2 regions of the Pelosinus sp. sgz500959 genome follow, and region 1 is predicted to be linked to the other one. Evidence: riboswitches for the same ligand, from Rfam matches in the RefSeq annotation. Region 1 holds a riboswitch; the other holds the start of a gene.

Region 1 (4,860 bases):
CCCAGTACCATCTTCATAACCAAACTCTGTGATTGTATAGCCCCGATCCATTCCATAGGTAGTGAGGACGCTGCGATAATGAGGATGCACTGTATTTACGACCAGCACCTCACTGCGACCCGTAACACTGCAAGCCATCATAGCAGCCTCTGCTAAAGCCGTACCACCGTCATACATGGAAGCATTGGAAACTTCCATCCCTGTTAGCTGACAGATCATGCTCTGGTATTCCCATAAAGCCTGTAAGTACCCTTGAGAAATCTCTGGTTGATATTGAGTGTAAGCCGTATAAAACTCAGAACGTCTTATCACATGGTCAATTACACTGGGTATATAGTGATCATAAGCCCCTGCACCCAAAAAACAGGTATAATCTTGAAGGTTGACATTAACCCCTGCTAACTTTTGTAAGGATTTCACCAAATCCAGTTCTGACATGGCAGCAGGTAATTGCAGAGGATGATTAAATAATAACTGTGCTGGAATATCACTAAAAAGTTCTTCTACTCTCTCTACACCAATTGCATTGAGCATAGTACGTCGATCTTCTTGGGTATGAGGTAAATAGCTCCATGTCATGTTACTGACCTCCCGCCCCTATCAATTCTTCATATTCATCACTACTTAGTAATTCTCCCAGATCAGTTTCAGCGTCCATTTCGATGACAGCTAGCCACCCCTCACCGTAAGGATCTTCATTCATAATTTCAGGGGCATCCGTAAGGGCCTCATTGACTTCTACAATTACGCCGCCAACAGGTGCATAAATATCAGATACGGCTTTTACTGACTCGACTACCGAGAAACCCATCCCTACAGCAATATGGCTATCAATAGTCGGCACCTCAACAAAAACCACATCTCCAAGCTGAGATTGCGCATAATCAGTTATTCCGATCCTCGCGCGATTGCCCTCAATTTTTACCCACTCATGGTCCCGAGAATACTTTAATTCTGCTAGAATTTTCATCCTTATTTCCCCTCTCTTTTATAAAATGGCTTAGGAATGACCTGGGCAGCTACCCTTTTACCACGAATCTCTATCTCAAATTCCTGTCCTACTGCAGCAAACTCAGCTTCTACTAAAGCAAGCCCCATATTTTTATCTAAACTTGGCGAATAGCTTCCTGTGGTAACAGTCCCAATCCATCGCCCGTCAGCTATTACTGGATATTCTGCTCGAGCAATTCCCCGCCCAGTCACAATAAAACCGACAACTTTACGTTTCAAACCATTTTTCTTTTGTAGAGCCAAAGCGGCAGAACCGTTAAAATCACCTTTATCCAGCTTCACAAAGAAGCCAATCCCTGCTTCTAATGGTGAAATATCCTTCGACAATTCATGCCCGTAAAGGGGCAGACAAGCTTCAAAACGCAAGGTATCTCGACAACCGAGGCCTGCAGGTAACAAACCATAAGACTTACCAATGCTCATGATGCACTCCCATAAGGCAGCAGCATCTTCTGGACGACAATAAATTTCAAAACCATCTTCCCCAGTATAACCAGTTCTTGATACAAGAGTTTCCTTACCTGCCACCATGACCTTAGGTAAAAACCAATAATACTCTAGTTCGGCAAGAGGAGCATCAGTCAATTGACTCAAAATACTCTGTGCCAAAGGACCTTGCAGAGCTAGCTGGGCTGTCTGGTCAGATTGATTTATTAGTTCTATATCAAATTCCCTTTTATTCTCTACCATCCACTCCCAATCTTTTTCAATGTTAGCGGCATTAATGACTAATAGGTATTCCTCGTCACTATATTTATAAATCAACAAATCATCAACAACACCACCATCTGAGTAGCACATTGGCGTATACTGTATTTTATGATTGACGAGGCGCGCTATATCATTGGTGACTAAATTTTGTACATAAAGGAAAGCATCGGGTCCTTTAACACGAACCTCACCCATGTGTGAAACATCAAATAAACCAGCTTTTTCCCTCACTGCTCGATGCTCCTCTAAAATCCCAGTATACTGAACTGGCAATAACCAACCTCCAAATTCAACAATTTTGCCACCGTATTTTAAATGAGTTTCATATAGAGGTGTCTTGCGCCCTACTGTCATAATCCATCCTCCTCTTCTTTATTGTTTTTTAAAAATAAAGACAGAGACAAAGGCGGACGAATCCACCTTTGTCTCTGTCTGTTGTACCTGAGAGTTTTGCCTAACTAGGCTCCCCATCGGTGACGCCCATTTTACGGGCGTGCTCTCCAGAGTATAGTCAGGTTACGGTCCTCTTTGCCTGAGAGTTTGACAAAGTTCTTGCTCCTTCGGCGCCGCAGTTTGCGATCTCTCCCATAACCATCATTCTACACATTATTGTTTTTTCACATTTATAAATATTCTAACAAATTAGTTAATTTGTGTCAACATTATTTCATCCTTGCAATTTTGTCCCCTTATATCTTACTGATCACATTTTTTGCTATCGATGGTTGAGGTGGACTTATATACTATATGCTCAGCTTCTTGTTTAGGCATCTTGGCTAAGGCTTCATAATCATTGATTTTTCCAATATCCCACCAATCATAATCCTGGATAAAACCATATACCTCCTCTCTTTCATGTAATAAAACGGGGAAAACATCACCTGGCAAATCAACTTCCCTCTTATCTGGATTAAATCTTTCAATATAGGGAAAAATTGTTTTTTCTAATAAATAAGTTCCTGTACTGATTGGACGATCCAAGTTTTCTTTTTCAAGAAAATTTATTATTTTATTATGACTATCGATCTCCGCCAGTCCTACTTCCAAACGGTATCGAGTTGACAAAGCGACTGATACCATCCCATTGTGCTGCCTGTGAAATTCGATCAAGTCATGATAATCTAAGTGACAAATTGTATCTCCTGGTATAACTAAAAAATGTTCTTCCTCATGTAATCGGTCACGGGCACGCCAAACCTCTCCCGCCTTACCTGCAGGCACCAAGCCACGACTATATTGAATGTTTATACCCCATCTTTCTCCATTACCAAAATAATTCTCAATCTGTTCGCCCAAGTAACTGATAGCGAATATATACTCACGTATGCCATAAGAGATCAAGTACAGTAGTATCCATTCAAGTAGTGGCTTACCATGTAATGGCACCATGGGTTTTGGTATATAATCAGTAATTGGACGTAATCTTGTTCCTTTACCAGCCGCTAAAATCAATGCCTTCATTGAGAACTTCCCTCCATTAATGTTTCTGCCCAATCAGCGGCTACTTTGCTTCCTCCATATTTTTCTCCTAATGATTTGAGATGCTCAGCTCCTCTGCGATAACTGGGATTATTGATAATATTTTGTATTGCCTTCACCAAAATATCAGCTGTTAATGTTGCTTTGTTTAATACGATTCCCGCACCATACTCAGAAAGGACAGCACCATTGTCCTCTTGTTCTCCTATGGAAGGTACTACCACAGCAGGTGTTCCACAAGCAATACATGTCATCAAGGTGGACGATCCACCATGAAAAACAGTGACGTCGCTGGCCTTGATCATTTCAGTCCCTGGAACATAGCCTTTAATCATCGCATTATTTGGTGGATCATACTGTAAGATAACTTCAGGTTGGATTACCATACCAGTAGCGATAATCCCTGTTACCTCCGGTATTAATCTCAGAGCATCTAATACAATCTTTAAAAATTGTTCCCCAATCAGCGATGAACCCCCACCGATTGTTATGTAAACCATCAATTTATTTCGATCACCCATATGCATTTGCTTTAAGTCTTCCTTTTCCGGCAATTGATCAGGGTACTCTATTAATAAGGGACCAGTAAATCTAATCTTCTCTTTTATGCCCATGAATTTCTGCCCAAAATCTTCAAATGTTATTCCGCCACTGATCTCTGGCATACCTTCTAGAATAATGATATCTGCCATTTTAAAGACATCAATCATTCCGTCTATTATTTTTTCCGATTCTTCTTGTCCATTACCTTGCAGTCTATCGGCGAGCATCTGAAAAGTTTTCTCTCCATGCGGCTGCAAAAATACCATCATAGAAGGTATTCCCAATTGCTGAGCCGTTCGTGATCCACTAAGAGTACCACTAAGAATAAGATTGGGCTGTTCTCTTTTCCCGATCTCAATTTCAATTTTAGCAATTGCGTTCATTACTTCTTTCATTTTTGTAGTCATTTCTTCTTTTGGCATATTTAATCGCCGTTGCTCATCATTATAAACTTCCACCTCAGGCATATCTTCCACTTCAATGACATGGATTCCAAAGTCTTTAATAATAGAAACTAATTTACCAGCTGCAATAAATTGAATATCATGACCCCGGCGTTGCAGAGCCTTGGCTATTGCTATGACTCTCATTGTCTGCCCCATGATTGTACCTGTACCCATTTGTGCTGTGCATAAAACTTTCATGTAAAAAATCCTCCTTAACTTCGTTGACGATTAAATGCTGTTGGGAAAGGAATTCATCAAGCAAATTGTGAAAGTAATCTCTGTAATGTTCATAAATCATACTCCGCACTTCAGGTTTGGTGGGAAAATCATTGGTTTCACAGATTGACGCTTTCACTGAACCAAGCATATTCCCTAGTACTACAGCAATCAGCGGACTATGAATTTTTGCATAAGCGTAGATAAACCCTGCCGACGCAGAATCGCCGCAGCCTATCGTATCTACGACCCTCCCAACATCAGTCACTGGAACAGTTGCCCAGAATATTTTATCCTGACGCTGCCAGGCAACCAAAGATGACTGATCACCAAATGTAATCCAGCAGGCAACTAGCCCTCTTTTCACTATACTAAGGGCATATTGCAGATAATCCGTAAATTCTCTAAGAAGTTGTCCTGAAGCCCACGATGCTTCTTTATCGTTCATTTTGAG
Region 2 (4,860 bases), on a different contig from region 1:
ATCGATCTGGTTTTTATCAAAAAATGAAGAAATATAACATTCAGTAACTAAAAAATCAATCTGCACTCGTTGATAACTCGACGAGTGCTTTATCATTTAAACTCTAAATCATTTGTAGGGATCTTTTTAAAGTGTCTAATATACTACACAAGTATTGTCTATTCTTAAGTACGTTATCAAGTTGCATAAAAAAGAGTAGACAGTCGATTGATGATAATGATTGAGTTTGTCAGTCTTTATTGCTAAAAAAAATATTGGCATAAAATTTGCATAAGTTTAAGGTACAGGATTACAGATTATAGAATGGAAGGGGTTTTTATGATGAGAGGTTTAAAAGATAAAGTTGTTTTAATTACTGGTTCGGCTAATGGGATTGGCAAATGTACTGCTCTTAGATTTGCAGAAGAAGGTGCCAAGATTGTTGTCGCTGATTTTGCTGATGGTTCAGGGACTGTAAAAGAAGTAGAAGAAAAAGGATCATCTGCAGTTTATGTTCAAGTTGACGTGTCTTGCCCAGAGAGTGTCAAGAACATGATTGATAAAGCCATTGAAACTTTTGGCAAAATTGATGTTTTAATTAATAATGCAGGAATCACAAAAGATGCCATGATGAAGAAAATGACAAAAGATGCTTGGGATGCAGTTATTTCCGTAAATCTTACTGGTGTATTTAATTGTACTTCTGCAGTATTACCATTTATGTTGGAACAAAAATCAGGTGTTGTGTTAACTTCATCTTCTGTAGTTGGTATTTATGGCAACATGGGACAAACTAATTATGCAGCGACTAAGTGGGGCGTAATTGGAATGACCAAATCATGGGCAAAAGAAATGGCCAAATCTGGTTTGCGTTTCAATTGTGTTGCACCTGGTTTTATTGGTACAGATATGGTGAAAAAGATTCCTGAGCAAGTATTACAAGATCGGATTTTAGTTAAAGTTCCTGCAGGACGTTTGGGTGAGCCTGAAGAAATTGCAGCAGCTTTTGCCTTCTTGGCGTCAGATGATGCTAAGTACATCAATGGAACAGTATTAAGTGTAGATGGTGCTTGCACTTTATAATTGAATTAAAAGTGAATGTTCACCAGGACCTTCCAGATGATCTGGAAGGTCCTTTGTATACGGTCAAATAAAAAAAATAAATAACTTTCATAATTACCATTGAATAATTCAATACATTGTTTTATAATAGAAACTGCTTTAAAAGTACTTTCTAAAACTACATATGTTTATCTGGATGAAGTTTACGGGAGAGAGGCTGTAATGGCCCGCCGAAGGAATAACACTCTCAGGCACTCGAATTACCGAGTAGAAACCGTACATGGACAGAACTCTGGAGAGACCCTCACATAGGGCGCCGAAGGTGAAATACAACAAAATTATTTTGTTGGCAAAGCTCTCAGGCAAAAGGACAGAGACAAAAATCATGATAGAAGAATAGCTATTTTTCTATTGTGATGCAGAAAACACCTGCTGGTGTTTCCTATTTGTTTATCCAGAGTCAAATCATGATGTGATTTGGCTCTTTTATTTTGTACGGGAGCGGGAGAGTACGTCGAAGGATGAAAATCAATGCAATTCGTGTAATGCAAAAAAAAGGAGAGATTTTTCGAATGAGTAAAGGAAATTTGAAATTAGTTGTCTTAGCAATGGTAGCCTTATTAATGACTGGTGTGTTAGCTGGGTGCGGAAATTCCGCTTCCAAAGATATTAAAATTGGTGTTTTGAATGAAATGACTGGTGGTAATGCAACGTTTGGCACATCTTCCGCTAATGGAGCAAAGATGGCAATCAAAGAAGCAAATGCGAAAGGCGGCGTACTTGGTAAACAACTTCAGGCCGTCATTGCAGATAATAAAAGTGAGCCTTCTGAATCAGCTAATGCGATGACTAAACTTGCGACGCAAGATAGAGTCGTTGCTGTAACTGGTATTTTTTCCAGCTCTAATGCCATTGCTACTTCTAGCGTAGCTGAAGCAAGCAAACTTCCTTATATGGCAATCGGTGCTACCAATCCAAAGGTTACTGTGGATGAAAAAACTGGTAAAGTAAAGAATTATACTTTCCGTGTATGTTTTATTGATCCTTTCCAAGGAACTGTTGGAGCAAATTTTGTACTCAATACATTGAAACTTAATAAAGCTGTTATGCTCGTTGATAGCAGTAGTGATTATAGTAAAGGCTTAGCTTCGTTCTTTAAAGATGCATTTGCTAAAGGCGGTGGCAGTGTTTTAGCGGAAGAAGCTTACTTACAAAAAGATCAAGATTTTAAAACCATTTTGACAAAAGTGAAAGCCTTAAATCCTGAAGTCATTTATCTTCCAGGTTATTATGAAGAAGTTGGTAAAATTGTAAAACAGGCACGTGAACTTGGTATTACAGCACCAATCGTTGGTGGAGATGGTTGGGATTCACCTAAACTAGTTGAAATTGCAGGTCCAGCATCCCTCAACAATACTTATTTTACGAACCATTACGCAGTGGATGATACGAGTGCAACTTCACAAGCTTTTGTAGCAGCCTACAAGCAAGAGTATGGACAAGCGCCAGATGCCATGGCTGTACTTAGTTATGATGGAACGAACATACTCATTGATGCCATCAAACGTGCTAATAGTGTTGAACCAGAAAAAATTCGTGAAGCGTTAGCAGCAACTAAAGATTATCCTGCAATTACAGGAGCCACGACTCTCAATGAAAGTCATGACGCTGTAAAAAATGCAGTGATTATTGAAATGAAAGATGGTAAACAAATGTTTAAGGCGACTGTTAAGCCATAAAGGAATATGGGGTCAGGTTTGATTTGTGAAGCAAGTCAAACCTGACCCCATTTATTTTTTATTGGAGTTCTTTCATTTTCTTTAATGTTCCTTCAGGAAAAATACGATGGCGAGTCTGGTAAGGGACTTTTTCTAAAACAGTTTGCTTTGCTAGGCGTTGCTTCGTATCGATAATAATAGGCGCTAAAAGATTAACGGTCATATCATCTTCTTTTTCTGCCGTCGTTACAATGTTATAGACTAGGGGAGGATTATCAGGTGATAAATGTAACTCTTCAAGAACTGCATCATCCAGTAAAAATTCATATTCATTTGAGATATTTAAAGTTTCCAACATGATAAATGTGAGATTAGGTTCTGAGACTGATTGTAAGAAAACAAATGGGCTATCAGAGTGGTGGGGGATCAGAACAAAGGCATTTTCCTCTGGAAAACCAAGTAAACCTTGAGGGAATTTGATAATGTCCGTGTCCATGACATCTAACTCGCCAAAACGTGTAGATTGAATGATCATTTTCACATCGCCCCTTTTTAATTTAATTACATTAGAATCAATAGAATCGACTCAAATTATCTTAATTAATGACAGCCTTCGACATAAACATCAAAAAACCTTTTGCATTTTCGAAATAAATGCAATATTCTTAAAATATAAAAAAGAGAATATTGTATTTTATGGAGGTTTTTTTGATTTTGGGCAGAATTAATAATAAATAATGATAAATGATGAGTGTGGGGAAAGTTTAAAGAACTTAGGAGAATAATATGGCTAATTTTCACAAAGGAAGAAATAACTTAGGTGGTAAAGCGAATCGAAATTTAATTGCTGGTTTAATTTTTTTTGTGTTGGTCATCACTTCATTTTATATTATCTTTGTCCAACAAATTCAAGTGAATAAGTGGTACTATTTTTTGCCGATTATGATGTTTATGGTACTTGCAAGTTATTTTGTTAAGCGAGGTGTTATTTTTCGCTTTGGTGCTAAAGGTGAAAATTTGGGGCTAGCTCAGGCTTTAAAACTTCCTGAAGGTTATCATGTATTCACGAATGTCACCATTTCATATCAAAATTATAGTCAAGAAACAGACTTAATTATTGTAGGAATGAAAGGCATTTATATTGTTGAAGTTAAAAATCATAATGGCAAGATCGTTGGTGATGCGGAAGCCTCAGAATGGACGCAACTTAAAGTCGGTCGAGGTGGCGGCCGTTATTCAAAAAAAATGAATAATCCAGTGAAGCAAGTGAAAGGGCAAGTTTATAAATTATCAAAATTTTTAAAAGAGAATGGAATTAATGTATGGGTTGAAGGTATAATATTATTTACCAATGAAGATGTGAATGTAAATGTTCAAAACAGTAGTATTCCAATCATTTTCCCAGCAAAAAGACTAAACCATTATATTTTGACATGTAAAAATCGACAATATTTGAATAAGACATTAATTGCTAAAGTGGTTGAAATGATATCATCGGTGCAAAAGAAGTAGAGAGTTAGATGGAGTGTGGATATGATAAACCCGCAGATTACATTAGAAGATATATTAGCCGGGAAAGAGGCTCGCTATAATAGGCAAAAAGATTTTAGAAAAAAGTATGCAACGGCTCTCGTTAGTATTACAATCAATATGCCAGGTCCTGTGAAGGATCTGCCTATCCTGAGAAGGCTTAGAGATTATGCTGTACAAACCGTTAGAAGGCGGCTTAACGTCATTGGTGAAGAACAAGTCAATGCAGTGACTGGTCCTGAGGCCTTGTTGGCAGCAACGGATATAGGATCGTTTATTAAAAAGATTACGGTGGAGATTGAAGAAGAATATCCTTTTGCTCGTTTGTTAGATATTGATGTATTTGATGGATTTGGCCAACTTTTATCTCGTCAAGATCAAGGGCAAAGCCGTGGATGTTTTGTCTGTGGTTGTGAGACTGTAATGTGTATGCGTGAACAAAAACATACACAGGAAGATATACAATTGGCAGTCGCGAAAATGCTCAATCATTTTCGAGCTTATGAGACCCGATTGGTCAGTTCAGTCGCTGAAAAATTAGGAACATTAGCTGTTGAAGCCATGCTCTATG

Evidence for each region. Region 1 has a riboswitch for glycine ahead of gcvT (glycine cleavage system aminomethyltransferase GcvT). Riboswitches for the same ligand answer to the same signal wherever they lie in the genome.
Region 2: linked by a shared signal. The riboswitch ahead of ACAN52_RS15215 (ABC transporter substrate-binding protein) and the one ahead of gcvT (glycine cleavage system aminomethyltransferase GcvT) in region 1 are both predicted to bind glycine.

The regions. Positions count from the first base shown of each region.
Region 1 is NZ_JBGJZL010000005.1:148,428-153,287, reverse strand. Features, by position in the region: gene gcvPA (aminomethyl-transferring glycine dehydrogenase subunit GcvPA) at 1-579, opposite strand, end outside; gene gcvH (glycine cleavage system protein GcvH) at 581-970, opposite strand; gene gcvT (glycine cleavage system aminomethyltransferase GcvT) at 973-2,076, opposite strand; glycine riboswitch at 2,232-2,320, opposite strand; gene ACAN52_RS09700 (NDP-sugar synthase) at 2,419-3,183, opposite strand; gene ACAN52_RS09695 (glycosyltransferase) at 3,180-4,388, opposite strand; gene ACAN52_RS09690 (carbohydrate kinase family protein) at 4,288-4,860, opposite strand, start outside.
Region 2 is NZ_JBGJZL010000009.1:138,655-143,514, reverse strand. Features, by position in the region: gene ACAN52_RS15225 (sigma 54-interacting transcriptional regulator) at 1-47, shown strand, start outside; gene ACAN52_RS15220 (beta-ketoacyl-ACP reductase) at 319-1,062, shown strand; glycine riboswitch at 1,238-1,317, shown strand; glycine riboswitch at 1,324-1,425, shown strand; gene ACAN52_RS15215 (ABC transporter substrate-binding protein) at 1,614-2,780, shown strand; gene fliW (flagellar assembly protein FliW) at 2,839-3,294, opposite strand; gene ACAN52_RS15205 (nuclease-related domain-containing protein) at 3,546-4,271, shown strand; gene citG (triphosphoribosyl-dephospho-CoA synthase CitG) at 4,293-4,860, shown strand, end outside.